Regions from separate parts of the Kaistia sp. SLG-1 genome, predicted to be linked through region 1. Evidence: predicted binding sites of a transcription regulator. Region 1 holds the regulator's gene; each other region holds the start of a gene.
The links. Region 1 encodes PhoB, which activates phosphate uptake and scavenging genes when phosphate is short. Its sites were predicted from a motif close to TGTCATNNANCTGTCAT; they were not measured.
Positions count from the first base shown of each region.

Region 1 (9,655 bases):
CGGTGAAGGCGGCGTCCATCCTGTCGATCGCCGCATCGACTTCGGCCTTGCCGATGTTGAGCGGCGGCAGCAGGCGGAGCACGTTGTCGCCGGCGCCGGCCGCCAGCATGTGCTGGTCGCGCAGCGCCGCGACGACCTCGGGGATCGGCTTCAGCGCGTGAATGCCAATCAAGAGGCCCTCGCCGCGAATGCCGTCGGCGACGCCGGGATGGCTGTCGATCAGCCCGCCGAGGCGCTGGCTCAGATAGCGCGCGGTCTCGCGCACATGCTCGAGGAAGCCGTCGGCGAGCACCGCGTCGAGCACGGCATTGCCGACCGCCATCGCCAGCGGATTGCCGCCGAAGGTGGTGCCGTGCGTGCCGGGCGTCATGCCCTTGGCCGCCTCGTTGGTGGCCAAGCACGCGCCGAGCGGGAAGCCGCCGCCGATGCCCTTGGCCGCCGTCAGGATGTCCGGGGCGATGCCAGTCCACTCATAGGCGAACAGCTTGCCGGTGCGGCCAATGCCGGTCTGGACCTCGTCCATGATCAGCAGCATGCCCTCGGCGTCGCAAAGCGCCCGGAGCTCGCGCAGGAAATCGGTCGGGAAGGAGCGCACGCCGCCTTCGCCCTGGATCGGCTCGATCATGATCGCCGCCGTCGCCGGCGTCACCGCCGCCTTGATCGCCGCCATGTCGCCGAACGGCACCTGGTCGAAACCGTCCGCCTTCGGGCCGAAGCCGTCGAGATATTTCTGCTGACCGCCGGCGGCGAGCGTCGCCAGCGTCCGGCCGTGGAACGCGCCCTCGATGGTGAGGATGCGGAACCGCTCGGGCTGGCCGTTGACATAGTGGTAGCGCCGCGCCGTCTTGATCGCGGCCTCGTTGGCCTCGGCGCCCGAATTGGCGAAGAAGACGCGGTCGGCGAAGGAGTTGGCGACCAGCGTGTCGGCGAGCTTCTCCTGGCCGGGGATCCGGAACAGGTTCGACGTGTGCCAGAGCTTGCCGGCCTGTTCGGTCAGCGCCTGCACAAGGACCGGGTTGGCATGGCCGAGCGTGTTCACCGCGATGCCGGCGGAGAAATCGAGATAAGCGTCCCCGTCTCGCGTAAAGACCCAGGCCCCCTCGCCTCGCTCGAACTCGAGCGGTGCACGCGCAAAGGTGTCAAAGAGGCTGGACGAGGTCTTTTTTACGCTGCTATCGGGGGCGTTCATATCCCCTCCTTCGGATGAAACCACGGAAATGGGTGCCAAAAATCAAAAGTGCCACCCGAGGCCGACGCGCCGGGCAGCACCTTTTTGCGTTGCCCTTATATCACGGTCGTGACGTTTTGTGTCAATGAAAACGGCGGCGGAGGGGCCTCGGCGGCGGCTAAGCGATTGACCCGACTCACGGTTCGGGGCCGAGACCGCAAGTTGGGGAAAACGCAAGGATCCACATCTAGGATTCCTGCCGACTCTTGTCACCGAGTCAGGCCATATAGTATCTTAATAACCGTTAAGATACGAAATATCGAGCCGGTACCTCCCCCTGACCCAAGTATCGCGTTCAAAGTCGTCATGCCCCCTGGCCGACGACCGCGACAGGATTCCGGGTATCGCTCCGACCGACAAGGACACGCTATGACTTGGACGGACGAACGGGTTGAGTTGCTGAAGAAGCTCTGGACCGACGGTTTGAGCGCGAGCCAGATCGCCTCGGAGCTTGGCGGCGTAACGCGCAATGCGGTCATCGGCAAGGTACATCGGCTGAGCCTGTCGGGTCGCGCCAAGCCGGCTTCGACGCCGGTGGCTCGCGCCCGCAAGCCTGCGACGACCAGCAATGGCCGATCCGCAACGACGGGCCGCCCCAATCCTGTCAGGCCGCTGGTGGCGGGCAATACCGCGCTGAAGCCGCTCGGCCAGATCGTGCCGGAACCGCGGCGCATGCCCCGCCCGGCCGGCTCGGACGACGTCGTCGTGCCGATCAGCCTGCATGCCACGATCCTCACGCTCACCGAACAGACCTGCAAATGGCCGATCGGCGACCCGAGCACCGAGGATTTCCATTTCTGCGGCCAGCGGTCGAACTCCGGCATTCCCTACTGCGAATATCATTCGCGCGTCGCCTACCAGCCGGTGCATGACCGCCGCCAGAAGAAGGCCGTCGGCGCCTGATCGCGCCGGCCTGACGCTGGCTCCGGCGCCTGGCGCGCCGACGAGACCAGCCGCAATCCCGGCCGTGCCGTCCTCCATCGAGGCGCACGGCCGATTTGTTTTCCGGCCTCCCCTTGCCAACAACAGAAAGCCGCGCCGGGATTCTGTCCCGCACGCGGCTTCTTGTTCTTTAGCTCTTGAAGGCGGATCCGAAGCTCGCCCCTCACCTCTCCCTGAGGGAGAGGTCGACGCACGAAGTGCGGCGGGTGAGGGTTTACGGTCTATCCGGAGGGTTCCCTAAACCCTCTCCCGGACCTGCGGTCCGACCTCCCCCTCAGGGGGAGGCGAAGGCAGGAGGTGGTCCTCCCCGGAAGAAGCCGTGCCGGAGGCAGCCACGGCAGCCCCCCGGACTATCTCGCATCTGGCGACCCTCCCTCAAGGGGAGGGTTCACGCGGAGTGGTTGCCTCAGGCCATCGCGAACTGGTCGTCGAAGGAATAGCCGGAGCCGCGCACGGTGCGGATCGGATCCTTGACGCGGCCGCGGTTCACCGCCTTGCGCAGGCGGCCGATATGGACGTCGACGGTGCGCTCGTCGACATAGACGTCACGACCCCAGACCCCATCCAGCAACTGTTCGCGTGAAAACACGCGGCCGGGGCTCTTCATCAGATATTCGAGCAGGCGGAACTCGGTCGGGCCGAGATGCAGCTCGCGCCCCGAGCGGCGGACGCGGTGCGTCTCGCGATCGAGCTCGATGTCGCCGGCGCGCAGCAGCGTGGCGATCACCTCGGGCCGCGAGCGGCGCAGGATCGCCCGCACGCGCGCCATCAGCTCCGGCACGGAGAACGGCTTGACGACATAGTCGTCGGCGCCGGTGGCGAGACCGCGGATGCGCTCCTGCTCCTCGCCGCGGGCGGTGAGCATGATCACCGGCAGCGTGCGCGTGGCGTCGCGGGCACGGAGCCGGCGGCAGAGCTCGATGCCGGAGATCCCCGGCAGCATCCAGTCGAGCAGCAGCAGGTCGGGCACGGTTTCGAGGAGGCGCATCTCGGCGTCATCGCCGCGCGGCACGACCTCGACCGTGTACCCTTCCGCTTCCAGATTGTAACGGAGGAGGAGGCTCAGCGCCTCCTCATCCTCGACGATCATAACGCGTGGCGTCATTCACGAATTCCTGGGGTGTGGCTGACGATACCGTCAGTTCTTCTCATAGTTGACGGCAGTCGTGCTCGACTCGTCCTGCTTCGGGCGGTCTTCGGCGAGCACCTGGCCGGTGACGACATAGTAGACCGTCTCGGCGATGTTGGTGGCGTGATCGCCGATGCGCTCGATGTTCTTGGCGCAGAACAGGAGATGCGTGCAGAAGGTGATGTTGCGCGGATCTTCCATCATGTAGGTCAGAAGCTCGCGGAAGAGCGACGTGTACATGGCGTCGATTTCTTCGTCGCGCTTCCAGACTTCATAGGCCTGGTCGACGTCGCGGCTCGCATAGGCGTCCAGCACGTCCTTGAGCTGGGTCAGCGACAGCTCCGCCATGTGCTCGACGCCGGTGTTGAAGCGCTTCGACTGGAGCTGGCCATCGAGCGCCATGACGCGCTTGGCGATGTTCTTGGCCAGATCGCCGATGCGCTCGAGATCGCTGGCGATGCGCTGCGCCGCGATGACTTCGCGCAGGTCCATCGCCATCGGCTGGCGCCGGGCGATGATCATGATGGCGCGCTCTTCGCATTCGCGCTGCAGTGCGTCGAGCTTCTTGTCGTCGGCGATCACCTGCTTGGCGGTGGCCGTGTCGACCCGGATCAGAGCACCGACGGCAACGTCGACCAGGCGCTCCGCCATGCCGCCCATCTCGGCGATGCGGCGGGCGACGTCATTGAGCTCTTCGTCGTAGCGGGAAACAATATGTTCGGACATCTCGTGCTCCTACGTCCGCCCGGCCTCAGCCGAAGCGTCCGGTGATGTAGTCCTGGGTGCGCTTGTCGCTCGGCGACGTGAAGATCTTCGTCGTCTCGTCGAACTCGATCAGCTCGCCGAGATACATGAAGGCGGTGTAGTCGGAGACGCGCGCCGCCTGCTGCATGTTGTGCGTGACGATGGCGATCGTGTAGTCGGTCGTCAGCTCGTCGATCAGTTCCTCGATCTTCGCGGTCGAGATCGGATCGAGCGCCGAGCAGGGCTCGTCGAACAGCACGACTTCCGGCCGCACCGCGATGGTGCGGGCGATGCAGAGGCGCTGCTGCTGGCCGCCCGAGAGGCTGAGGCCGCTCGAATGCAGCTTGTCCTTGACCTCGTTCCAGAGCGCGCCGCGCGTCAGCGCCGCCTCGACCCGGCCGTCCATCTCGGAGCGCGAGATGTTCTCGTAGAGGCGGATGCCGAAGGCGATGTTCTCGTAGATCGACATCGGGAACGGCGTCGGCTTCTGGAACACCATGCCGACGCGGGCGCGCAGCATGTTGCGGTCCTGGTCGGGGTTCAGCACGTTCTGGCCGTCGAAGATCACCTCGCCCTCGGCGCGCTGGCGCGGGTAGAGGTCGTACATGCGGTTGAGGACCCGCAGCAGCGTCGACTTTCCGCAGCCCGACGGGCCGATGAACGCCGTGACCTTCTTCTCGTAGAGCGGCAGGTTGATCGTCTTCAGCGCCAGGTTGTCGCCGTAGAAGAACTTCAGATTACGGATCGAGATCTTCTCGGCCATGCCGGCCGTGTTCATCGCGGTCTGGGTCATTTGGAAGCCTTGGGGCTGAGGAAGGCGCGGGCGACGATGTTGAGTGCCAGCACGGTAAAGGTGATGAGGAGGGCGCCGGTCCAGGCGAGCTTCTGCCAATCCGGATAGGGCGACAGCGCGAACTGGAAGATGGTCACCGGCAGCGACGACATCGGCGCGTTGAGGTTGGTGCTCCAGAACTGGTTGTTCAGCGCCGTGAAGAGCAGCGGGGCGGTCTCGCCGGAGACGCGGGCGATCGCCAGCAGCACGCCGGTGACGATGCCGGACATCGCGGCCTTGTAGGCGACGTGGCGGATCATGACCGAGCGCGGCAGGCCGAGCGCCGCGGCCGCTTCACGCAGCTGGTTCGGCACCAGGTTGAGCATGTCTTCCGTGGTGCGGACGACGACCGGGATCACCAGGATGGCGAGGGCGACCATGCCGGCGAGCGCCGAGAAGTGGCCCATCTGGACGACCATGACCTCGTAGACGAACAGGCCGATGACGATCGAGGGCGCCGCCAGCAGGATGTCGTTGATGAAGCGGACGATCGTCGTCAGCTTGTTGTTGCGGCCGTATTCCGACATGTAGGTGCCGGCGAGGATGCCGATCGGCGTGCCGATGATGACGCCGCCGAAGGTCATCAGGAGGCTACCCCAGATGGCGTTCAGCAGGCCGCCGGCCGAGCCGGGCGGCGGCGTCATTTCCGTGAACACCGCCAGCGAGAGGCCGCTGAGGCCCTGGTAGAGCAGCGCGCCCAGGATGAGCACCAGCCAGGCCAGGCCGAAGGCGGTGGCGCCGACGGAGAGCGTCAGCAGGACGGCGTTGCCGCGCCGGCGGCGGCGATAGATCGCCTGGGCGGCGGGCGTCGAGGCGGCTGAATATCCGGTTGTGCTGAGAGTGCTTGCCATGGTCGCGCGCCTCAATTGCCGGCTTTGACGTTCATGCGCAGCAGCAGCAGGCGCGCCGCGGCGAGAACGATGAAGGTGATGACGAAGAGGATCAGGCCGAGCGCGATCAGCGACGAGGTGTAGAGGTCGCCGACGGCTTCGGTGAATTCGTTGGCGATCGAGGCCGAGATGGTCGTGCCGGGCGCCATGATCGAGGCGGAGATCTTGTGGGCGTTGCCGATGACGAAGGTGACGGCCATCGTCTCGCCGAGCGCGCGGCCGAGGCCGAGCATGATGCCGCCGATGACGCCGACGCGGGTATAGGGCAGCACCACCTTGGTGACGACTTCCGACGTCGTGCAGCCGAGGCCGTAGGTCGCCTCCTTCAGCACCGGCGGAACCGTGTCGAACACGTCGCGGGTGATCGAGGTGATGAAGGGCAGCACCATGATCGCCAGGATGAAGCCGGCGGTCAGCACGCCGATGCCGTAGGGCGGGCCGGCGAACAGGCCGTTCAGCACCGGGATCGGCGCGAACACGTCGATCAGGAAGGGCTGGATGTTGGTCTGGAAGAACGGGGCGAAGACGAACAGGCCCCAGATGCCGTAGATGATCGAGGGGATGCCGGCGAGCAGTTCGATGGCGACGCCGATCGGACGCTTCAGCCAGGGCGGGCACAGCTCGGTCAGGAAGATGGCGATGCCGATGCCGACCGGCACGGCGACCAGAAGCGCGATGATGGACGTCACCACCGTGCCGTAGATGGGCGCGAGCGCGCCGAATTTCTCGGTGACCGGGTTCCAGGACTGGGAGGTGAGGAAGCCCAGGCCGAAGGTCGAGAGCGCCGGGATCGAGCCGTGGATCAGCGACAGGATCACGCCGCCGAGAAGCAGCAGGACCAGCGTCGCGGCGCCGAAGGTCAGTCCCCTGAAGGTGGCGTCTCCGGCCCTGAACCGGCGCATGCGTTTCAGCTTGGCATCATCCATGCCGGCGCTGGTCACGCCCGTCATCGCTGCATCGACCATGTTGTTTTCCCGGTTCCGCATACGGAGCCAATATTTGTCACGAGGAAGAAGAGGGGCAGCGCGCCCCTCTTCCTGATCAGCTCGGCTTAGTTGGCCGCGAAGACCGGCTTGCCGTCGGCGCCAAGGATGTCCTTGGCCCAGGTCGCCTTGATGTTGGCGACGACCGCGTCCGGCAGCGGGATGTAGTGCAGCTCTTCAGCCATCTTGTCGCCCTTGTCGTAGGCCCAGTTGAAGAACTTGAGGGCTTCGGCGACGTCGGCCGCGTTGTCCGGCTTGGCGTAGACGAGGATGAAGGTGGCGGCGGTGATCGGCCAGGAGGTCGCGCCGGGCTCGTTCGTCAGCAGGACGTAGTAGCCGGGAGCATTGGCCCAATCGACGTTGGCGGCGGCGGCGGCGAAGTTGGCCGCGTCCGGAGCAACCGTCTGGCCGTCCTTGTTGACGAGCTTGGCGTAGGACATGCCGTTCTGGGCGGCGAAGGCATACTCGACGTAGCCGATCGAACCCTGGGTCTGGCCGACATTGGCGGCGACGCCCTCATTGCCCTTGGCGCCGAGGCCGACCGGCCATTCGACGGCCGAAGCAGCGCCGATCTCGTCAGCCCAGGCCTTCGAGACCTGCGACAGGTAGGTCGTGAAGACGAAGCTGGTGCCCGAACCGTCCGAGCGGCGCACGACGGCGATCGCGATGTCCGGCAGCGTCAGCGACGGGTTGAGCTTCTTGATCGCCTCGTCGTTCCACTTGGCGATCTTGCCCTGGAAGATGTCGGCCAGCGTCTGGCCGTCGAGGACGAGCTCGCCGGGCTTCAGGCCGGGGACGTTGATGATCGGAACCACGCCGCCGATGACGGTCGGGAACTGGACCAGGCCGGCCTTCTCGAGCTCTTCCGGCTTCAGCGGAGCGTCGGAGGCGCCGAAGGTGACCGTCTTGGCCTTGATCTGCTTGATGCCGCCGCCGGAACCGATCGACTGGTAGTTCATGCCGATGCCGGTTTCCTTCTTATAGGCATCCGCCCACTTGGCGTAGACCGGATACGGGAAGGTCGCGCCGGCGCCGGAGATGTCGGCGGCCTGGGCCGAACCGAGGCCGATGGCGGCGGCGAAAAGGCCGGCGGCGAGAGCGAAGTTCTTGAGTTTCACCTGACGTCTCCCTGACGAAGGTTCGGGACTTGCGGTTGCTTGTCCCCGCCGCAGACGACCGGGACGCGAGGGGACCGTAGAGGTCACACGTTATGGTTCTATGACAGTCCCATTACTGTTTTGTGACAGTGCAAGCCCCTGTAATCACTTCACTTTCTCAAGAGCCATCGAATCCGGCACCGCAAGTTGCGTGGTGAATGCGACAGTGAAGGTCGACCCCTCTCCTGCCCGGCTTTCGATCAGAAGCCTGGCGCGGTGCCGGTTGAGGATATGCTTGGCGATGGCGAGGCCGAGCCCGGTGCCGCGCTGGGCGTGGCTCGCCTGGATGTCGGCGCGATAGAAGCGCTCGGTCAGCCGCGGCAGGTGTTCGGCCGGGATTCCGGCGCCGAAATCGCGCACCGAGACGACCGGGCCGCCGCGCCCGCCGACCGCCGGGATCGCCGTCACCAGCACGCGCTTGCCGGAGCGGCCGTATTTGCAGCCGTTCTCGATCAGGTTCTGGAAGACCTGCACCAGCTCGTCGCGATCGGCCGGCACCACCAGCGGCGTTTCCGGCAGGTTGGTTTCGATCGTCACGCCGAGATCGCGCGCCAGCGGCTCCAGCGCGTCGACGACACCGCGAATGACGCGGGAAACGTCGACGGGCGTCTCCGGCCGCATATGCGCCTTCATCTCGATGCGCGACAGCGACAGCAGGTCGTCGATGAGCCGGCTCATCCGGGTCGCCTGGTCGTGCATGATGCCGAGGAAGCGCTCGCGCGCCACGGCGTCGTCGCGGGCCGGGCCCTGCATCGTCTCGATGAAGCCGGAGAGCGAGGCCAGCGGCGTGCGCAGCTCGTGGCTGGCATTGGCGACGAAATCGACGCGGATCTTCTCGCTGACGCGCTGCTCGGTCAGGTCGGAGAAGATCAGCACGATGAAGCCGCTGCGGTCGTTGTCGGCATGGGCTGCCGGCTCGAGCGGCGAGAACCAGGCCTCGTACCAGCGCTCGGTCGGGCCGCGCTCGAGGAACTCGACCTTCTCGGCCGGGCCGCCGGCGGCGACGCGGTCGAAGGCGCCGACGAAATCGGGCGCGCGCAGCCGGAAAGTCAGCGGATCGCCCGGCCGGATCGGAAACGCGCCCTCGGCGCGGCTGTTGGCATAGCGCACGACGCCGCGCCGATCGAGGATGATGCAGGGTTCCGGCAACGCGTCCGCCATGCGCTTGACGCCGGTCTCGGGCCAGATCGAGGGCGGCTGGCGGCTCTTCAGCCGAACGGGGCGCGCCTCGCGGCCGCGCACGAAGACGGCGAAGAAGCCGAGGGTGCAGGCGAGCAGGATGCCGGCGACGACGGCGCGGATCTGGCCGATCAGCACGAGCAGCAGCAGGAGCGCCGCCAGCATCATGAAAAAGGCGCGCGCGTCGAGCAGGCGAGCCGCGAGCCCTCCCCTGTCGCCGTCAATCTCCCGCTCTTCCGCCAACCCTTCGTTATCGGCCATCAACAATTCCGTTTCATCCCAATCCGCCGTCCCGCGACAGCAATGCCGGCTCATCATCGCATGTCGAACAGGACAAGCAGATGACATCGTGGCAGTGTCCCGCGCAGGGCATACTTAGGAGATCGGAGCCGACATGGCCAATGCAGGGAAGACAAAGTCCAGATCCGCGGCGTCCGGGGCCGGCGACAGCACTTCCGAGGATCCGAAGACCGAAAACGGCACGACGGCGGAAGTCATCGTCTCCGCCGACGAGGCGTCCGGCAAGCAGGACAAGCCGGACAAGGGCGACAAGCGCAAGAACGGCAAGAAT
Region 1 covers NZ_AP048544.1:812,617-822,271, reverse strand. The annotation lists gene AC6HZP_RS03695 (aspartate aminotransferase family protein) at 1-1,189, opposite strand, end outside; gene AC6HZP_RS03690 (GcrA family cell cycle regulator) at 1,598-2,131, shown strand; gene phoB (phosphate regulon transcriptional regulator PhoB) at 2,577-3,275, opposite strand; gene phoU (phosphate signaling complex protein PhoU) at 3,309-4,025, opposite strand; gene pstB (phosphate ABC transporter ATP-binding protein PstB) at 4,051-4,836, opposite strand; gene pstA (phosphate ABC transporter permease PstA) at 4,833-5,726, opposite strand; gene pstC (phosphate ABC transporter permease subunit PstC) at 5,738-6,691, opposite strand; gene pstS (phosphate ABC transporter substrate-binding protein PstS) at 6,817-7,866, opposite strand; gene AC6HZP_RS03655 (ATP-binding protein) at 8,011-9,345, opposite strand.

Region 2 (9,655 bases), 2.4 Mb from region 1:
CCGTGTTCTGGCCGAGCTGGTGGCTGTTCGATCTCGGCGTCGCGAGCGGCTTCACCGCCGGCGTCGTCACCGGCTATGTCAGCTACAGCTTCATCCACCATGTGCTGCACCATTGGCACATGCCGCATGACAGCTATCTCTACCGGGTGAAGCGGCGGCATGCCCTCCACCATCACAGCGAGGTCGAGGGCAATTTCGGCGTGACGACGCTGTTCTGGGACCACGTCTTCGGCACCGCCCTGCCCGAGCGCCCGGCCCGCCCCGCGCCGGCCCGGCGCAAGTAGCCCCGGAGCGGCCAGCGAAGCCTGCCTGCGGCGCCCAGCGTGCCGCCTCGCGCTCTAGTCGTCGTTGGCGGAGCTCAGTTCCTCCGGGCGCTTGCCCTCGTCGGTCTGGAGCCGGCCGAGACGGACGCCGGGGCCGCCCTCGAGCATCTGGCCGTCGGCCTCGAAGATCAGGCCCAGCGCCTCGAACACGCCACGAAAGACGGCGTCGACCCGGGGCGCGACGAGCTCGCCGCTCTCGAACCGCAACACGGTCTCTTCCGGCACGCCGGCCCGGCTCGCCAGATCCCCGGCGCTCCAGCCGAGCGCCGCGCGCGCCATCCTGCATTGAACGCCATTCATCTATTCGCACCCTCGTTCATGGATCCCGGACAATAGACCACCACCCCGGCGCGACGGCAATCGCCGCTTCACTGTATGAAACGCTGTGGTTTCACTACCCCCTGAAAGCGGTTGAGGCAGCACAACCATCATCCTGAGGTGCCCGGCGAAGCCGGGCCTCGAAGGAGGGTCCGGGGAACGCCGGATGCGCTCACCGGGGGTTGCGAGCCCTCCCCGCCCGCACCATGATCGGAGCGCAAGCCAAGGAGACGACATGTTCGAGCCCCCTTTCCTGACCGGACGCCTGATCGCCGCGGGCCGCGCGCTGACCGGCATCAGCCTCGACGTGCTGGCGAAGGCCGCCGGCCTCGATGCCGAGACGATGCGCCTTGCCGAGGACAGCGGCAGCGCCTGCCTCTCCTCGGCCGAAGAATCGGCGGCGATCATCGAGGCGCTGGAGCGATTCGGGGCGGTGTTCCTGGCGGAGGGCGACGGGCTCGGCGCCGGCGTGCGGCTGAAATTCACACGCCTCGACGTCAAGCAGATCACCCGCATGGAAGGCGAAGGCGGCCCGGCGGGCGATGACGACGTGCCGTGAGGCCTCGCCGGCCAAGCCGATCAATGACGTCGCACCACTAGAGGCGCATCGACTGGGGAGCAGCGGACCGCTGTGTCTCTGGCTCGAGGCGAAGAGTACGAAGTGCTAGCGACGGAGCGCCCCGACCACTACGCCGGTGATACCCTGAACGCCAGCCACCAGGAAACCGATCACCAGGAACGGACAGGCAAGAGCTATCGCCTGCCACCAAGGCCAACCCCAGCCGTAGATCATCCCGTAAACGGCGATGACAATCATGGCCAACGTTCCCAACTGCCCGGTGAAAAACACCGCTACAAATGCCAGGATCGAGGCGGCCCTTCCAAGACCGAACCAGACATCCAAGCCTTCAAAGAAGGCGACTGCCTGGAAGAGAAACAGACCCACATAAAGACTGAAAAGAAGAATCCCGCCGACAACGTGCATAGCCCACCCCACCAAAGAATCAGCTACCGAGCCTCACGATAAATCAGCAGGAAAAGAACAAAAGGCCGTCGTGTGAGACCTTCTAGCGGGGCTCACGGGTCTCAAGCTTTTTGTTGCCCTTGAAACGAAAAGGCCGCCGGTCATGGACCGACGGCCTTTCGAAGTGGTGGGTGCACTAGGGATCGAACCTAGGACAAGCTGATTAAGAGTCAGCTGCTCTACCAACTGAGCTATGCACCCATTCGCAGCAATCAGGGAGCAAAAACAATCAGGCTCCGCGACCGGCGAAAGGTCGGTAATTTGGTGGGTGCACTAGGGATCGAACCTAGGACAAGCTGATTAAGAGTCAGCTGCTCTACCAACTGAGCTATGCACCCAATCCCTGGCGGCGCCGAAGCCTGCGCTGCGACGCCCGGAACGACGCGGTATGTAGCAAAGCGTTTCCGGCCTGTCCAGCCGCCCGTTCACCGGGCTGTGGAAATCTTCGTGAGGGCGGCCGCAAGCCTCGGGAAACCGTCATTTCCACGTCATGCGCGGCCGGTCTATTGCCCGCAATCCAAGGCGTCCCTGCCACGGACAGCTCTGAAAAGATTGAGGAAACATGCTCAAGCCGATCCTGCGCAGCGCGCTCACCGCCACGCTCCTCGCTGGCACCGCCCTCGCCTCCAACGCCAGCGAACACTTCAACCGCATCGCGACCTTCCATGTCGTCGACAACCTGCCGAAGGATGCCGACGCCAAGAAGAAGACCGTCGCCGAGATCATCACGGCCACCGCCGACGGCAACACGCTGGTCTATACCGACAGCCCCGGCGAGCGGATCGGCCTGATCGACATCACCGATCCGAAGGCGCCGAAGCCGGCCGGGACGGTGGCGCTCGGCGGCGAGCCGACCTCGACCGTGGTCGCCGGAGGCATCGCGCTGGTCGGCGTCGTCACCTCGAAGTCGAAGAGCGAGCCCTCGGGCCATCTCGCCATCGTCGATCTCGCCACAAAGACGGTGAAGGCGACCTGCGATCTCGGCGGCCAGCCGGATTCGCTTGCCAAGAGCCCGGACGGCAAGTTCCTCGCCATCGCGATCGAGAACGAGCGCGACGAGGAGATCAACGAGGGCGCCCTCCCGCAGCTTCCGGGTGGAAATCTGACCAGCTTCGCGATTGGCGCCGACGGCTCGGTCGATTGCGCGACGAAGACGGTCATCGACGTCACCGGCCTCGCCGCGATCGCGCCGGAGGATCCGGAGCCCGAATTCGTCGACATCAACGACAAGAACCAGGTCGTTCTCACCCTGCAGGAGAACAACCACATCGTCATCGCCGACCTCGCCACGGGCAAGGTCATCAAGCACTTCCCGGCCGGCACCGTCGACCTCGACGGCATCGACGTGAAGAAGGACGGCGTGATCGACCTCTCCGGCAAGATGACAAACGTCGCCCGCGAGCCGGACGGCGTGCAGTGGATCGACGACGAGCGCTTCTTCACCGCCAATGAAGGCGACTGGAAGGGCGGCTCGCGTGGCTTCTCGATTTTCAAGTCGGACGGCACGCTCGACTATGATTCGGGCACGGCGCTCGAATACGAGACCGTCCGCCTCGGCCACTATCCGGAAAAGCGCAACAAGAAGGGCAACGAGCCGGAGGGCGCCGAAGTCGCCACCTTCGGTTCGGACAAGCTCATCTTCGTCGGCTCCGAGCGGGCCTCCCTGATCGGTGTCTACAAGGACGAGGGCGCAGGCAAGGCGCCGACCTTCCTGCAGGCGCTGCCGGGCGGCATCGGCCCGGAAGGCCTCTACGCCATCCCCGCGCGCAACCTCTTCGTCACCGCGTCGGAAAACGACCTGCGCGAGGACGGCCTGATCGGCTCCGTCGTGACGATCTATGAGCGCAGCGACGCGCCGGCCGCCTATCCGACCATCGTCTCGGCCGACAAGAACGGCAAGCCGATCGGCTGGGCCGCCCTTTCCGGTACGGTCGCCGACGCCAAGGAACCCGGCAAGCTCTACGCCGTCATCGACAGCGCCCAGTCGATCGGCCGGATCCTGACGATCGACGCCACCAAGACCCCGGCAGTCATCACCGACGAGATGACCGTCACCAAGGACGGCAAGCCGGTCGAGCTGCTGGACCTCGAAGGCATCGCGCTTGCGAGCGACGGCGGCTTCTGGCTGGCCTCGGAAGGCAATCCCGAGCGCGAGAAGAACAAGACGCAGTCGTCGCTCGTCCGCGTCGACGCCAAGGGCGTCGTGCAGGAAGAGATCGCCCTGCCGGAAGCACTCGCGGCGCATGCTACCCGCTTCGGCTTCGAGGGCGTGACGGTGGTCGGCTCCGGCGCCGACGAGACGGTCTGGGTCGCCGTGCAGCGCGAATGGAAGGACGACCCGAAGGGCTTCACCAAGCTCCTCGCCTACAAGCCCGCCGCCAAGGCATGGGCCGCCGTCCACTACCCGCTGGACAAAGCGGAAAAGGGCTGGGTCGGCCTGTCCGAGCTGACGGCGGTTCCGGGCGGCCTCGTCGCCATCGAGCGCGACAACCAGATCGGTCGCGACGCGAAGATCAAGAAGCTGACCTTCGTCTCGCTCGACGGCGTCAAGCCCGCCCCGCTCGGCGGCGAGCTGCCCAAGGTCGTCAAGAAGGACCTGCACGACTTCCTGCCGGCCCTCAAGGCGACCAACGGCTACGTCCTCGACAAGATCGAGAGCTTCGCCCTCGACGCCGAAGGCAACGGCTTCGCGATCACCGACAATGACGGCGTCGACAGCCACTCCGGCGAAACGCAGTTCCTCCGCCTCGGCAAGATCGCCCTGCCGAAGTAAGGCGATCTTCGGACCAGCGAGTCGGCGTCCTGCGAAAGCGGGGCGCCGTTTTTGTTTATTTGGAAGGGCCGCTCGTCGGCAGGAGGCCGCGGCTTCCGGTGCCCGGCGACATTGGCATTCCAACCCTCGCCGTCATCCCGGGCAAGCGAAGCGCGACCCGGGATCCATTCAGCCGGGTTGGCCGCCACGCGAAACGCCCGATGACGCCGCTGTATGGATCCCGGCCTTCGCCGGGATGACGCCGGAGGTGGACGACAGCGGGCGAACCATTCCACCCCCCTCCCCGAAAACGCCAAGGGCGTTTTCGACCCTCCCTCGGGGGGAGGGTTCAAGCGGAGCCTACAAAAACAAAAACGGCCGCGTCATCGACGCGGCCGTTGGCATTCAAAAAAGCAAACCCGATCAGGCGTTGACGGCCTGGGCGTGCTGGCGCTGGCGCTTCACCATCAGCTTGTTCAGCGACGAGAGATACGCCTTGGCCGAGGCGACCATCGTGTCCGGGTCGGCGCCCTTGCCGGTGACCGACTTGCCGTCCTCCTCGAGCCGGACCGAAACCTCGGCCTGCGCGTCGGTGCCCTCGGTGACGGCGTGCACCTGGTAGAGCGACAGCGTCGCGTCATGCGGCACGATCGCCTTGATCGCGTTGAAGATCGCGTCGACAGGGCCGTTGCCGGAGACTTCCTTGGTGACGTGCGTGCCTTCGACGTCGAGGCTGATGATCGCCTTGGCGGCGCCGCCGGTGCCGGCGATGACCGTCAGCGACAACAGGCGGATCGACTCGGCGGCGGTGGCCACCTCGTCGCCGATCAGCGCCTCGATGTCCTCGTCATAGACGTGCTTCTTGCGGTCGGCGAGGTCCTTGAAGCGCTTGAACGCGTCTTCCAGCTGGTTGTCGCCGACTTCGTAGCCCAGTTCCTTCAGCTTGGAGCGGAAGGCGTGGCGGCCGGAATGCTTGCCCATGACCAGCGAGGTCGCCTTCACGCCGACGCTCTCCGGCGTCATGATCTCGTAGGTCTCGGCGTTCTTCAGCATGCCGTCCTGGTGGATGCCGCTCTCATGCGCGAAGGCGTTCCGGCCGACGATCGCCTTGTTGTACTGGACCGGGAAGGCCGAGACGTTGGAGACGAGCTTCGAGGCACGAGTCAACATGGTGGCGTCGATGCGCGTGTCGTAGGGCATGACGTCGCGACGGGTGCGGATCGCCATGACGATCTCTTCCAAGGCCGCATTGCCGGCGCGCTCGCCCAAACCGTTGATCGTGCATTCGATCTGCCGCGCGCCGCCGGCGATGCCGGCCAGCGAGTTGGCGACCGCGAGGCCCAGATCGTTGTGGCAATGGGTCGAGAAGATCGCCTTGTCGGAATCCGGCACGCGCTCGATCACTTCACGGAACATCGCCGCATATTCTTCCGGCACGGCATAGCCGACCGTATCGGGCAGGTTGATCGTCGTGGCGCCGGCCTTGATGGCGGCGTCGACGCAGCGGACGAGATATTCGATCGGCGTGCGGGTGGCGTCCATCGCCGACCACTCGACGTCCTCGACCAGGTTGCGCGCCTGCGCGACGGTGGCCGAGATGATGTCGAGCACCTGCTCCTCGGTCTTGCGCATCTGGTGCGCCAGATGGATCGGCGAGGTGGAAACGAAAGTGTGGATGCGCGAGCGCTTGGCGACGCGGACTGCCTCGCCGGCGCGGATGATGTCGCCGGAGATGGCGCGCGCCAGGCCGGCGATGGTGACGCCGTCGCCGGCGCGCTTGGCGATCTCGTGCACGGCCTCGAAATCGCCCTGGCTGGCGATCGGAAAGCCGGCCTCGATGATGTCGACGCCCATCTCCTCCAGCAATTCGGCGACTTCGAGCTTCTCCTCGAAGGTCATCGAAGCGCCGGGGCACTGTTCGCCATCGCGCAAAGTGGTGTCGAAAATGACGATCCGGTCCTTGTCGGAGGACGAATTCGTGGTCGCGGTCATGTTGGTCTTCCTTGTCGGCGGCCCGGCACGCGAATGGTGCTCAGGGCATGAATGGCGGAGGTCTTCGCGTTCATTCCCCTGAGTGCCCGCCCGTCACGGGGCAGCCGACGCTCAGGGGCGTCTAAGGAGAAGAAGACCACGGAGAGCGGACATGGCGCGGCCGGTCGCGTCGAACGCAACCCGGTCATCGGCACCATGAACTGAAAAGAGCTGCACGCTCTCGCCCTCATCTACAATCCGCGGACGGCTCGGCGTCGCGCCGGCGTCCAGACTGGAAGACCTTTAGCAAAGGATTCCGGTTTCGCGCAAGGCGGCAATCAAACCGCAGCCGTTTCAGTTGCGCGGAGTTTTCGCGGATTGCTATAGAGCGCGGGAACCACGGGACAAGGCGACCATGACCGTCGATCCAGCACGAACGAACGACGGCGCCGGCAAGCTGCGCATCCTCGAGATCAATACGAGCCTGTTCCGGGTGGCCGCGCCCGACCAGACCGATTTCCACTGGGCCGCCCGCAAGCCCGACGGACAGCTGAAGCGGCTGTTCGGCCCCGCCGCCTTCTTCCGCGCGCTGAAGAAGCTGCGCAGCGGCGGCTATGATCTCGTCGTCGTCGACGGCGCGCCGCTCCCCGCCTGGCATCCGCGCACCTGGCTGACGGCGCTGCGCGACTATCACATCCGCGCGCCGCAGGCCCTCTTCGCCATCGCCGCCGCGCGGCTGCTGCACCATTTCCATTCCGTCCCGGTCGCCGTCATCGACGTCAACGACTCGTTCGGCATCGGCCGGCACAATTTCGGCCTGATCGACCGCTGCCACAGCTATTTCAAGCGCGAGCTGACCGCCGATCGCTGGCAGGTGTTCTTCAAGTCGAGCCATTGGGACCTGCCCGGCCGCCGCTGGCGCTCGCAGAAGAGCGCGCAGCGCCGCATGACCAAGCTCAAGCCGATCCATCTCGGCTATCCCTCGCAGCCGACGATCGAGCCGACGACGGAAAAGACCTCCGACGTCTTCTTCGCCGGCGACCTCTGGCCGAACAGCACGGTGCGCACCGACGGCATAAAGGAGCTGCTGGCGCTGCGCGACGAGGGCTATGTCATCGACGTGCCGGACCAGCCGCTCGACCGCAAGGCGTTCCACCAGCGCCTGGCGGCCGCGCGCCTCGCCTGGTCGCCGATGGGCTATGGCTGGGACTGCTACCGCCACTATGAGGCGAGCGAGCTCGGCACCGTGCCGCTGATGAACTATCCGACCATCCTGCAGCATCGCCCGTTCCGCGAGGGCGAGCACGGCTTCTACTATTCGGTCGAGCCCGGCGGCCTCTCCCGCGCCGTCCGCGCCGCGCTGAAGGATCCCGCCCGTCTTGCCGAGATGGCGATAGAGGCGAGGGCCTACACGCTCACCCACCACACGGCCCGCGCCCGCGCGGAATATGTCGTCGCGACGGTACTGGGGAAGAAACTGGACGGGAGTTTGGCCGACGAGGCCTGATCGGGTCGGAAGGCTCGCTCTCCCGCATCCCCACACTCCCCGTCATCCCTGCGAAAGCAGGGATCCATTCATCCACGCCTGAGGCGTGTTTCGCGCGGCGAAAAACCCGGCTGAATGGATCCCGGGTCAAGCCCGGGATGACGGCGAGTTTGCTGGGCCGCCGGAGCCAGACCGTCGACGGCCGCCCTCGGAGCTCGTCCTGTTCCGCGCACAACACACGCCCCACGCTCCCCGTCATCCCCGCGAAGGCGGGGATCCATGCAGCCGGGCCCTCGGAAGGCTCGCGCGGAGCGTTTGGGCCGCTTGCGGCGGCGGAAGACCCTCACACGTCCAGCGTACCGCGGGCGACCAGAATTGCGTCGCCGCCGATCCGGCTGGCGTGCAGCGCGCCGCCCTCGATGTCGACCTCGAGGTGGATCAGGCTCGGCCGGTTGATCTCGAACCCCTGCTCGATGACGAAACGGTGCGTTCCGGCCGGAAGCTGGTCGAAGTCGGCGACCACGCCGGCGAAGGCGGCGGCGGCCGATCCGGTCGCGGGATCCTCGATGATCCCTTCGCCCAGCCAGAGCATGCGGGCATGGAAGTGATGCTCGTTGGTCGTCGTCTCGCGCGTATAGAGATAGAGGCTGTCGACGCCGGCCGGCATGGCGTTCCGCCAGTGCTGGATCAGGGGGCGGACGCGGGCGATGACCGCGAGATCGCGCACCGGCACCATCAGGCGGGCGGCGCCGACCGAATAGACCGAGGGGCGGTGGTTCTCGAAGCCGAGCTCCGAGGGCACGAGCCCCAGCATCGTCGCCAGCGCCGCCTCGTCGACCGGCGTGTCGACCTTCACCGCCTGGCGCGGCACGTCGAAGATGGCGTGGCCGGCCTTGCCGGAATGCAGCGCCACGGCGCAGCGTATGTCGCCGATCTTCTCCTCGACGACGAACACGGCGTCCTGACCGGCCGCCTCGGAACCGAACGTCTCCAGCGCCAGCAGCACGGCGGCGCCGACCGTCGGATGGCCGGCGAACGGCATCTCGTGGGCCGGGTTGAAGATCCGCAAGTTCGCCCGGTGGCCGGGCTGAACCGGCGGCTGGACGAATACCGTCTCGGCCAGATTGAACTCCCGCGTGATCGCCTGCATGCGCTCGCTGCTGAGGCCTTCGCTGTCGAGCACGACGGCGAGCTGGTTACCGGCGAGCGGCTCTTTGGTGAAGACGTCGAGAAGGGCGAAGCGGCGGGACAAGATGACCTCATGCATCCAGGGAACCGGGAATTCCTTCATAGCACGAGACGGATAGCGCTTGCCGCTGTGACCGCATCCATTGTGAGGCGAGCCATATCATCGTCCTCTCCGGTCATTCAGCGGGCATTCATCTGGCCCCCGATAAAACACCACCAACGCCCTACGGGAGATACCAGCATGAAGAAGATCGCAACGGCCGCCATGGCAGCCCTGATCGGCATCACCGCTATCGTCGGTACGGCCGAGACCGCCTCGGCCAGGGACGGCCGCAACGCCGCGCTCGCCGCCGGCGCCGCCGTCGGCCTCGGTATCGGCGCCCTGCTTGCCGCGCCGCGCGATTACGAAGTGGCGCCGCCGGCTTACGCCGCCCCGGCCCCGGTCTATGACGACGGCTACCGCGCCCCGCCGCCGCGCCGCGCCTACCGCGCCAGCTGGAAGGCGCATGCCGACTGGTGCTACGACAACTACCGCACCTATGACGAGCGCTCCGACACCTTCGTCGGCCGCGACGGCAACGCCTATCGCTGCC
Region 2 covers NZ_AP048544.1:3,668,826-3,678,480, forward strand. The annotation lists gene AC6HZP_RS16835 (sterol desaturase family protein) at 1-284, shown strand, start outside; gene AC6HZP_RS16840 (helix-turn-helix domain-containing protein) at 339-623, opposite strand; gene AC6HZP_RS16845 (XRE family transcriptional regulator) at 877-1,200, shown strand; gene AC6HZP_RS16850 (hypothetical protein) at 1,306-1,626, opposite strand; tRNA gene AC6HZP_RS16855 (tRNA-Lys) at 1,791-1,866, opposite strand; tRNA gene AC6HZP_RS16860 (tRNA-Lys) at 1,928-2,003, opposite strand; gene AC6HZP_RS16865 (esterase-like activity of phytase family protein) at 2,228-4,438, shown strand; gene AC6HZP_RS16870 (2-isopropylmalate synthase) at 4,841-6,409, opposite strand; gene AC6HZP_RS16875 (CgeB family protein) at 6,804-7,895, shown strand; gene AC6HZP_RS16880 (PhzF family phenazine biosynthesis protein) at 8,218-9,126, opposite strand; gene AC6HZP_RS16885 (BA14K family protein) at 9,304-9,655, shown strand, end outside.
Region 2: a site for PhoB is predicted at 2,141-2,157, ahead of AC6HZP_RS16865 (esterase-like activity of phytase family protein). Genes of this name have one in related genera too.

Region 3 (9,655 bases), 720 kb from region 1:
CAGTTCACCATCGGCGAAGTAAAGTCCCACATGGCGGCGGCCGGCATTCCGGTCCGTCTCGACGGTTAAGGAGGGCAGGGCATGTCGAACTTCACGCTTTCCGACCTCGCCGCGATCATCAGGAACCGCGCCCATTCGGGCGATCCCGGCTCCTATACGGCCAAGCTCGTCGCCAAGGGGCCGTCGCGCTGCGCCAAGAAATTCGGCGAGGAGGCCGTCGAGGCCGTGATCGCCGCGACCGAGCGCAACGCGGCCGACCTGACGTCGGAGGCCGCCGACGTGCTCTACCATCTGCTCGTCATGCTGGAGGCGGCCGACGTGCCGCTCGACGCGGTGATGGACGAGCTCGAAGGCCGCACCCGCCAGACCGGGCTGCAGGAAAAGGCGTCGCGGCCGGCGGAGTGATCCGCGGTCCGGGGAGAATGATCATGGACAAGTCCGCGCGGATCGAGCACGCCCCGCATCGCTATTTCGGCCGCAAGGAATGGGCCGGCCTCCGGGCCGACATGCCGCTGACGCTGACCGAGGACGATCTCGTCCGGCTGCGCAGCCTGAACGATCCGATCTCGATCGACGAGGTGGTGACGATCTACCTGCCGCTGTCGCGGCTCCTCAGCCTCTACGTCGCGGCGACGCAGGGGCTTTACAACGCCACCCGCACCTTCCTCGGCGCGACCGAGGGCAAGACGCCCTTCATCATCGGCATCGGCGGCTCGGTCGCCGTCGGCAAGTCGACCACGGCGCGCGTGCTCAAGGCGCTGCTGGCGCGCTGGACCAACACGCCCAAGGTCGACCTGATCACCACCGACGGCTTCCTCTATCCGAACGCCGTGCTCGAGCGCGAAGGGCTGATGGAGCGCAAGGGTTTCCCCGAGAGCTACGATCTGCCGGCGCTGCTTGCCTTTCTCTCCGACATCAAGGCGGGGCGCGGCAGCGTCTCGGCGCCGGTCTATTCACATCTCGTCTATGACATCGTGCCGAGCGAGCGGGTTACCATCGACCGGCCGGACATCCTGATCGTCGAGGGCATCAACGTGCTGCAGGCGCCACGCCTGCCGCGCGACGGCACGGCGGTGCCCTTCGTCTCCGACTTCTTCGATTTCTCGATCTACATCGACGCCGTCGAGGCCGACATCCGGCGCTGGTATGTCGAGCGTTTCCAGCGGCTGCGCGAGACGGCCTTCCGCGACCCCAACTCCTACTTCCATCGCTACTCGCTGATCTCGGACGAGGAGGCGCTGGCGATCGCCGAGGGTCTGTGGTCGCGCATCAATCGCCTCAACCTCTACGAGAACATCCTGCCGACCCGACCGCGCGCCGACCTGATCCTATCCAAAGGAGAAAGTCACCGGATCGAACAGGTCGCGCTGCGCCGTTTGTGAGGTGTAGCCTGGGTTTTCGGCACATAGGATTGCCACTCGTTCGCAGTTGCGAAGATAGCCGTTGAAGCCTCCTCCGGGCGATGTTAAGGCGCCCGGACCGCTTGAAGGGCCGAGGACGATCATGCCGAAATGGAACGACAGGATTACGCTTGTCGCGCTCAGCTCGATCGTCATCGCGCTGGTCGTGATGGGGCTGAAATATGCCGCGTACTGGAAGACCGGCAGCGTCGCGCTCTATTCGGACGCGCTCGAGAGCATCGTCAACCTGGCGACGGCGGTGGCAGCGTTCTGGGCGATCCGCCTCAGCCACAAGCCGGCCGACAGCGACCACCAGTTCGGCCATCACAAGGCGGAGTATTTCTCCGCCGTGCTGGAAGGCGTGCTGATCGTCGTCGCGGCGCTCCTCATCCTGCGCGAAGCCTGGATCTCCTATGAGGAGAAGCGCGCGCTCGAGAATGCCGGCGTCGGCCTCTCGATCAACCTGATCGCCACCGCCATCAACGGCGCCTGGGCGATGTATCTGTTCCGCTTCGGCCGCCGCCGCCGCTCGCCCGCCTTCATCGCAGAGGCCTGGCACCTGACCAGCGACGTCGTCAGCTCGGTCGGCGTCTTCATCGGCCTCGTTCTTGTGGCGCTGACCGGCTGGATCGTGCTCGATCCGCTGCTCGCCGTCATCGTCGCCGTCAACATCCTCTGGTCTGGCTGGCGCGTCATCCGCGATTCGGTCGGCGGGCTGATGGACCACGCGGTTTCGAGCGACGTCGAGAGCGAGATCCGCGCGGTCATCTCGGCCGAGGCGACCGGCGCCATCGAGGTGCATGACCTCAGAACCCGCAATGCCGGCCGCGTCATCTTCATCGAGTTCCACCTGGTCGTGCCCGGCTCGATGACGGTCGCCGCCGGCCATGTCATCTGCGATCGCATCGAGGCGGCGCTGAACAAGGCGATCGAGGGCTCGGAAGTTCTGATCCATGTCGAGCCCGAGGCCGAGGCGCAGCACCACGGCGTCATCGTGCTCTAGGATCGCCGGATCGGCCGCGCGGCAGCGCTGTCGGGCCTCCGGACGGGCAAGAGCTTGATTTTCTGCCGCAAACTCATGATATCGGGCCTAACCCTTTTGTCCTGATAAAAAGCGAGAGTTCGCCATGTCCGACGATACCCAGTCCGTGCCCCCGACCGAGCCTGCCGTTGAAGCGGCCTCGGCAGAGGCCGACGTCGCCGCGGCGCGCATCGCGGCCCTGGAAGCGGAAGCCGCCGAACTGAAGGACCGTGTCCTGCGCACGGTCGCCGAGATGGAAAACCTGCGCCGTCGCACCGAGCGCGAGGTCGCCGACGCGCGCCAGTACGGCATCGCCGCCTTCGCCCGCGACATGCTGACGGCCGGCGACAACCTGGCCCGTGCGATCGACGCCGTTCCCGACGAGGCGCGCACCGGCAACGAGGCGCTGACCGCCCTGATCGACGGCGTCGAGATGACCGAGCGCGACCTGCAGAATTCGCTCGAACGGCACGGCGTCCGCAAGCTCGAGCCGCTCGGCCAGAAGTTCGATCCGCACCTGCACCAGGCCGTGTTCGAGATTCCGACCGAGGAGCAGCCGGCCGGAACCGTGCTGCAGGTGATGCAGTCCGGCTACGTCATCGGCGACCGCGTCCTGCGCCCGGCCATGGTCGGCGTCGCCAAGGGCCCGGCCAAGCCGAAGGAGCCGAAGCCGGAAAACGACGCCGCCGCGTCCCGCTCCGCCTGATCCGGGAGAGGCCGTGGACGCGTCCCTGCTCTTCGGCCTCGACCTTCTCGGCGTTGTCGTCTTTGCGCTGACCGGCGCGCTGGCCGCCTCGCGCCGGCAGCTCGACATCGTCAGCTTCGCCTTCCTGGCGGCGATTACCGGCGTCGGCGGCGGCACGCTGCGCGACGTGATCCTCGGCACCACGCCCGTGTTCTGGATCGTCCAGCCCGCCTATGTCGTGGTGTGCATCGCGACGGCGGTCGCGACCTTCTTCCTGGCGCCCTTCGTCGAATATCGCTACCGGCTGCTGCTCTGGGCCGATGCCATCGGCATTTCCGGCTATTGCGTGATGGGGGCGGCGCGCGCACTCGATGCCGGCGCCAGCCCGCTCGGCGCCGTCGTGATGGGCGTCGTCACCGCGACCTTCGGCGGCATCATCCGCGATATCGTCGCCGGCGAGCCGTCCGTCCTGCTGCGCAAGGAAATCTACATCACCGCCACGGTGGCCGGCGCCGGCCTGTTCGTGGTGGCGACGCTCGTCGGCGTTCCGTTCTGGCCGGCGGCGTTGCTTGGCGCCTTCTCCGCCTTCTTCGTCCGCGCCGGCGCGCTCACCTTCGGCTGGACGTTACCGGCCTATCGCTCGCGGCCGGGACGTCAGATCCCGCCGCGTTGATCGCCCTCACGCGGCGTAGCGTGTCGCGTCGACGCCGTAGTGGTTGACATAGCGCTCGCTGATCGACTGCACCGGCAGGATGATCAGCACGTCGGTCGTCCCGAACTGGCGGTCGACGACCGCGCCGTCGCCGATATAGGCGCCGAGGCGGAGATAGCCCTTGATCAGCGGCGGCAGGGTCTTCAGAGCGGCCTTCATGTCGATCTCGGCTTCGCCCAGCCGATCCATCGGCACGCCGCGGCCGGCGATGGCGCTCACCGACCATTCGGCCGGGGCGCGGGCATTGTGATGCAGGAAGGAGAGCGGCAGCGCCAGCGCTTCCGGATCCGTGCCCTCCAGCGAGGCGCAGCCGACCATGACGTCGATCTTGTGGCTGCGCACATAGCTCCAGATGCCGTGCCAGAGCAGCTCGACCGTGCGCTTGGTGCGATACGGCTTCAGCACGCAGGAGCGGCCGAGCTCGAGAAAGTTCAGCCGCTGGTGCCGCTCGACGAGCGCGCCGATATCGAACTCGTTGGCCGAATAGAAGCCGGTGTGGCGCTCGGCCACCTCCTGCCGCAGCAGGCGGTAGGTGCCGACGATGGCGGATTCGCCGGCGCTGGTGCGGGTGTCGTGGTCGATGACGAGCAGGTGGTCGCAGATCTTGTCGAAGCCGTCCCGGTCGCGCCGCGACAGCTGCGCCTGCATGTCGGGGATCGCCGACATCTCTTCGTAGAACACCTTGTAGCGCAGCTTCTGCGCCTTCTTGACCTCGCGCGGCGTGGTCGCGAGGCGCACTTCGAGCGAACCGATCCTACCGAGAGGTTCAGGCAATGCGGGGGCAGGGCGAAGGGACTTGGACATCGACAGCTTTATACCGCCGAATACAAGCTGCGATAGTGCCGGCAGGGCCACGGTTGCGCCGGAAATGCGCAGCGCCTCCTGGGATATCGCTGCAAGATCGCGCTTGGCCATCGTCTCTGTCTCCGTCTTCCGCGATGCCGGCTTTTCGGCCGGGCCGTCACCAAAGCACAGGTCTCCGACAGTTTGGTGACGAAGGGTGGCGGCGAAGGGAGGATCGGCCCGGGGCCATGCCGACCCGACGGGCCGCTCCGACAGTTCGGGCCCGGGCGGTGAACCGGCTGGGGCAGGGCGACCTGGCTGCCAGATTGGCCTACCTAAAATGCCCACCCGATATGCCGAGCTGACATGCGGATCGCGTGGCCGGCCGGGCAGCCAGTCCGCTGTTGCGCCGGCACAGGCCGGTCGATGCACCCGGCCAGTCGGCTTGGCGAAATCTCCGGGCCGCGCCGCGCTGGCCCGATTTGAGTGCCGCCCGCCCCGGTCGATCCTGCGGATCGCCAGTCAGGCGGCGGCCAGCACGCGCTCGCCGCCGACCCGGTAGCTCAGCGCTTCGGCCAGATGCAGCCGTCCGACCTGTTCCGCGCCGTCGAGGTCGGCGATCGTCCGCGCCACCTTCAGCACGCGGTGATAGCCCCGCGCGGAAAGCTTCAGCGCCGCCGCCGCGTCCTGCAGCAACCGCGTGCCGGCAGCATCAGGGGCCGCGACGGTCTCGATCAGCGCCGTGGCGCAGCGGGCATTGATGCCGGCGGCCTCGACGCCCCGATACCGCTCGGCCTGGATTTCTCGCGCGACCGCCACGCGGGCGGCCACCGTGGCGCTCGCCTCCGAGGCCGACGCGCCGATCAGGTCGGTCGCCGTGACGGCCGGCACCTCGATGCGCATGTCGATGCGGTCGAGGAAGGGACCGGAGAGCCTCGCCTGGTAGTCGGCCGCGCAGCGCGGGCCGCGCGCGCAGCTATGGCCGGGCTCGCCGGCCAGCCCGCAGCGGCACGGGTTCATCGCCGCGACGAGCTGGAACCGCGAGGGATAGCTGACGCGATGATTGGCGCGGGCGATCACCACCTCGCCCGCCTCCAGCGGCTGGCGCAGTGAATCGAGCACCTGCGGCGTGAATTCCGGCAGCTCGTCGAGGAAGAGCACGCCGTGATGGGCGAGCGACGCCTCGCCCGGCCGCGCGCGGAGCCCGCCGCCGACCATGGCGGCCATCGAGGCGGAGTGGTGCGGGGCGCGGAAGGGGCGGCGATCGGTCAGCTTGCCGCCGATCAGCTCGCCGCCGATCGAGGCGATCATCGAGACCTCGAGCAGTTCCTTCGGCGCGAGCGGCGGCAGGATCGAGGGCAGGCGGCTCGCCAGCATCGATTTTCCCGCGCCGGGAGGGCCGGCCATCAGGAGGTTGTGGCCACCGGCGGCGGCGATCTCCAGCGCCCGCCGCGCGCTCTCCTGGCCGCGGATGTCGGCAAGGTCGGGCAGGGCGCCGCCATCGCGATGGAGCGCCGGCTCGGGCCGGGTCAGTACCTGCGTGCCCTTGAAATGGTTGGCGATGGCGATCAGGCTGCGCGGCGCCAGGATCTCCATGTCGCCGCCGGCCCAGGCGGCCTCCGGGCCGCAGGCGGAAGGGCAGATCAGGCCGCGCCCGATGGCGTTGGCGCCGATCGCCGCCGGCAGCACGCCGGCGACGGTGGCGATGGTGCCGTCGAGCGCCAGCTCACCGAGCACGACGAAGTCGGCCAACAGCTCGCCCGGAAGGACGCCGAGGCCGGCCATCAGACCGAGCGCGATCGGCAGGTCGTAATGGCTGCCTTCCTTGGGAAGGTCTGCCGGGGCGAGGTTGACGATGATCCGCTTCGGCGGCAAAGCGAGGCCGGAGGCATGCAGCGCGGCGCGCACCCGCTCGCGGCTCTCGGCGACCGCCTTGTCGGGCAGGCCGACGATGACGATGCCGGGAAAGCCCGGCCCGATCTGCACCTGTACGTCGACCGGCACCGCCTCGATGCCGTGGAACGCCACCGTCGTGACATGTGCGACCATTGCCCGCCACCCCCGTTATGGGATGACGCTACGTCAACTTGCGGGGTAATACAAGAACAGGTCGTGAACATTCCGCGCCGGCCGTCGGCGCGGATCCTGTTAGCGTTCTGTAAACCTCACCGCTTCGCTTCGACGGCGTCCCAGATCAGCGAGGCGATGTCGGCACCGCCGAAGCGCTTCACTTCGCGGATGCCGGTCGGCGAGGTGACGTTGATCTCGGTGAGATAGTCGCCGATGACGTCGATGCCGACGAACAGGAAGCCGCGCTTCTTCAGTTCCGGCCCGATCGCCTCGCAGATCTCGCGGTCGCGGCGGGTCAGCTCGATCGGCTCGGGGCGGCCGCCGACATGCATGTTGGAGCGGGATTCGCCATCAGCCGGCACGCGGTTGATGGCGCCGACCGCGACGCCGTCGACCAGGATGATGCGCTTGTCGCCGGCGCGAACGGCCGGCAAGTAGCGCTGCACGACATAGGGTTCGCCGCGATAGGCGGCGGAGAAGATCTCGAGCAGCGAGGCGAGGTTCTGGTCGCCCTCGGACAGGCGGAACACGCCGGCGCCGCCATTGCCGAACAGCGGCTTGATGATGATGTCGCCATGCTCCTGGCGGAAGCGGCGGATCTCGTCGGCATCGCGCGAGATCAGCGTCGGCGGCATCAGCTTCGGATATTCGGTGACGAAGATCTTTTCCGGCGCGTTGCGGACTTCGGCGGGATCGTTGACCACCAGCGTCTTCGGATGGATGCGCTCGAGCAGGTGCGTCGTCGTGATGTAGCCCATGTCGAAGGGCGGATCCTGGCGCAGGAACACGGCGTCGAGCGTCGAGAGGTCGGTGCGCTCCTTGTCGCCGAGCGAAAAATGGTCGCCCGGCACGTCGCGGACCGTCACGGTCTCGATCGCCGCCTCGACGCGGCCGTCGTTCAGCGACAGCCGGTCCGGCGTGTAGTGGTAGAGCTTGTGGCCGCGCCGCTGGCCTTCCAGCATGATGGCGAAGGTGGAATCGCCCCGGATGTTGATGTTGGCGATGTGGTCCATCTGGACGGCGACGGAAAGCGACATGAAGGCCCCCAATGCGGAATAGGCCTCTTATGTCGTGTGGCGGGGCCGGATGGCAATGCCGCCGTCAGGAATCGGAAGCGAAAGCGTCGACGATGTGGTGCGGCAGCCGCCGTGGCAGAACCGCGACGATGTCGAAGCGCAGCGTCAGCCCGGCCGCCTGCGGGTGGCGGGCGAGGAAGCTCTCCGCCGCGCGGAGAAGGCGGTTTCGCGCCGCCGGGGTGATCGCCAGGATGGCGGCGTCGAGGGTGCGCCGCGCCTTCACCTCGACGAAGACCAGCATGCCGCCGCGCCGCATGACGAGGTCGATCTCGCCGAGCGGGCTGCGGAAGCGTCGGGCGACGGTGCGATAGCCCTTCAGGTTGAGATAGAGGGCGGCGACCGTTTCGGCGAAACGGCCGCGTCGTTCGGAAACACGGCGGTCAGGCCGCGCCATCTTCGTCGCGATCCGCATCGGGATCGTCGTCGTCATCCGCGTCGCCGGCGGCTTCCGCCTTCAGCTCCAGCGCGCGCTGGTAGAGGTCGCGCTTCGGCATGCCGGTGGCCGTCGCGGCAAGCGCCGCCGCCTCCTTCAGCGGATGGTTCTCCAGGAGCCGCGCCAGCAGCGTGTCGACTTCGTCGGCCCTCGGCTCCGTGACCGTCGGCGGGCCGATCAGGATGACGATCTCGCCCTTCGGCGGCGCTTCGCCGCCATAGGCCTCGGCGAGCGAGCCGAGCGTGCCGCGCCGCACCGTCTCGAAGGTCTTGGTCAGTTCGCGCGCCACCACGGCGGGGCGATCCGCGCCCAGCGTCTCCGCCATGTCGATCAGGGAATCGAGCGTTCGGTGCGGGGATTCGTAGAAAATCAGCGTCGCCGGGATGTCGCCGAGTGCTGAGAGCCGCTTCTTGCGGCCAACCGTGCGGTTGGGCAGGAAGCCGGCGAACAGGAAGGTGTCGGTCGGCAGCGCCGCCGCGACCAGCGCCGTGAGCAGCGCCGAGGCGCCGGGGATCGGCACGACGCGATGCCCCGCCGCCACCATGTCGCCGACGAGGCGGAAGCCGGGGTCGGAGACGAGCGGCGTGCCGGCGTCGCTGACCAGCGCCACCACCTTGCCCTCGGCGAGCGCTGCCAGCAGCTTCGGCCGCTGCCGGTCGGCATTGTGCTCGTGATAGGCGAGGAGCTCGGTATCGATGCCGTAATGGCGGGTGAGCACGCGGGTGACGCGGGTGTCCTCGCAGGCGATGATGTCGGCGGCGGCGAGCGTCGCCAGCGCGCGCAGCGTGATGTCGCGCAGATTGCCGATCGGCGTCGCCACGACATAGAGGCCGGCTTCCAGCGTCGGCGCGCGCAGGCGCTGGCCGTCGATCATGTAGCTGGCGCCGCCTTCGAGCGCGGCCGCGCGTTCGGACGCGCTCATCGCGTGTCCGCTTCGACGTTGTGGAGATGTGACACCCGACTTGAATTCACGGAACGCGCCGCCTTTGCCGCTGAACTGACCCAGCCTTTCCAGTACAGTTACATCTTGCGATTGAACAGGAGAAGGCTGTGGGTTGGTTCCGTTTCGAACGGCAGGGCGGCAGGGTTTGGGCGATCGGCCCGATGCTCGCGGCGCTCGGCCTGCTCGCGGCCTGTTCGTCGACACTGGATGCGCCCCGCGTCGGCGCGGGCGTGGCGCCGGCCGTAGGCGGCAGCCGGCCGGCCACCGGTGAGACGCTCGGCAACGGCACGACCCGCGTCGCCCTTCTGGTGCCATCCTCGGCGACGGGCAATGCCGGCGTCACCGCCGCCAATCTGAAGAACGCCGCCGATCTGGCGCTGCGCGAATTCCATGGCGGCGCCAATCTGCAGATCCTCGTCAAGGATGATCGCGGCACGCCGGAAGGCGCGCGCGCGGCCGCGACCGAGGCGATCGCCGAGGGCGCTGAGCTGATCATCGGCCCGCTCTTCGCCCCGTCGGTGGCGGCGGCGGC
Region 3 covers NZ_AP048544.1:96,145-105,799, forward strand. The annotation lists gene hisF (imidazole glycerol phosphate synthase subunit HisF) at 1-69, shown strand, start outside; gene AC6HZP_RS00440 (phosphoribosyl-ATP diphosphatase) at 82-405, shown strand; gene coaA (type I pantothenate kinase) at 429-1,382, shown strand; gene AC6HZP_RS00450 (cation diffusion facilitator family transporter) at 1,504-2,403, shown strand; gene grpE (nucleotide exchange factor GrpE) at 2,528-3,127, shown strand; gene AC6HZP_RS00460 (trimeric intracellular cation channel family protein) at 3,141-3,779, shown strand; gene olsB (l-ornithine N(alpha)-acyltransferase) at 3,786-4,733, opposite strand; gene AC6HZP_RS00470 (YifB family Mg chelatase-like AAA ATPase) at 5,124-6,650, opposite strand; gene gshB (glutathione synthase) at 6,767-7,708, opposite strand; gene AC6HZP_RS00480 (YraN family protein) at 7,773-8,177, opposite strand; gene rsmI (16S rRNA (cytidine(1402)-2'-O)-methyltransferase) at 8,128-9,102, opposite strand; gene AC6HZP_RS00490 (penicillin-binding protein activator) at 9,231-9,655, shown strand, end outside.
Region 3: a site for PhoB is predicted at 4,798-4,814, ahead of olsB (l-ornithine N(alpha)-acyltransferase). Genes of this name have one in related genera too.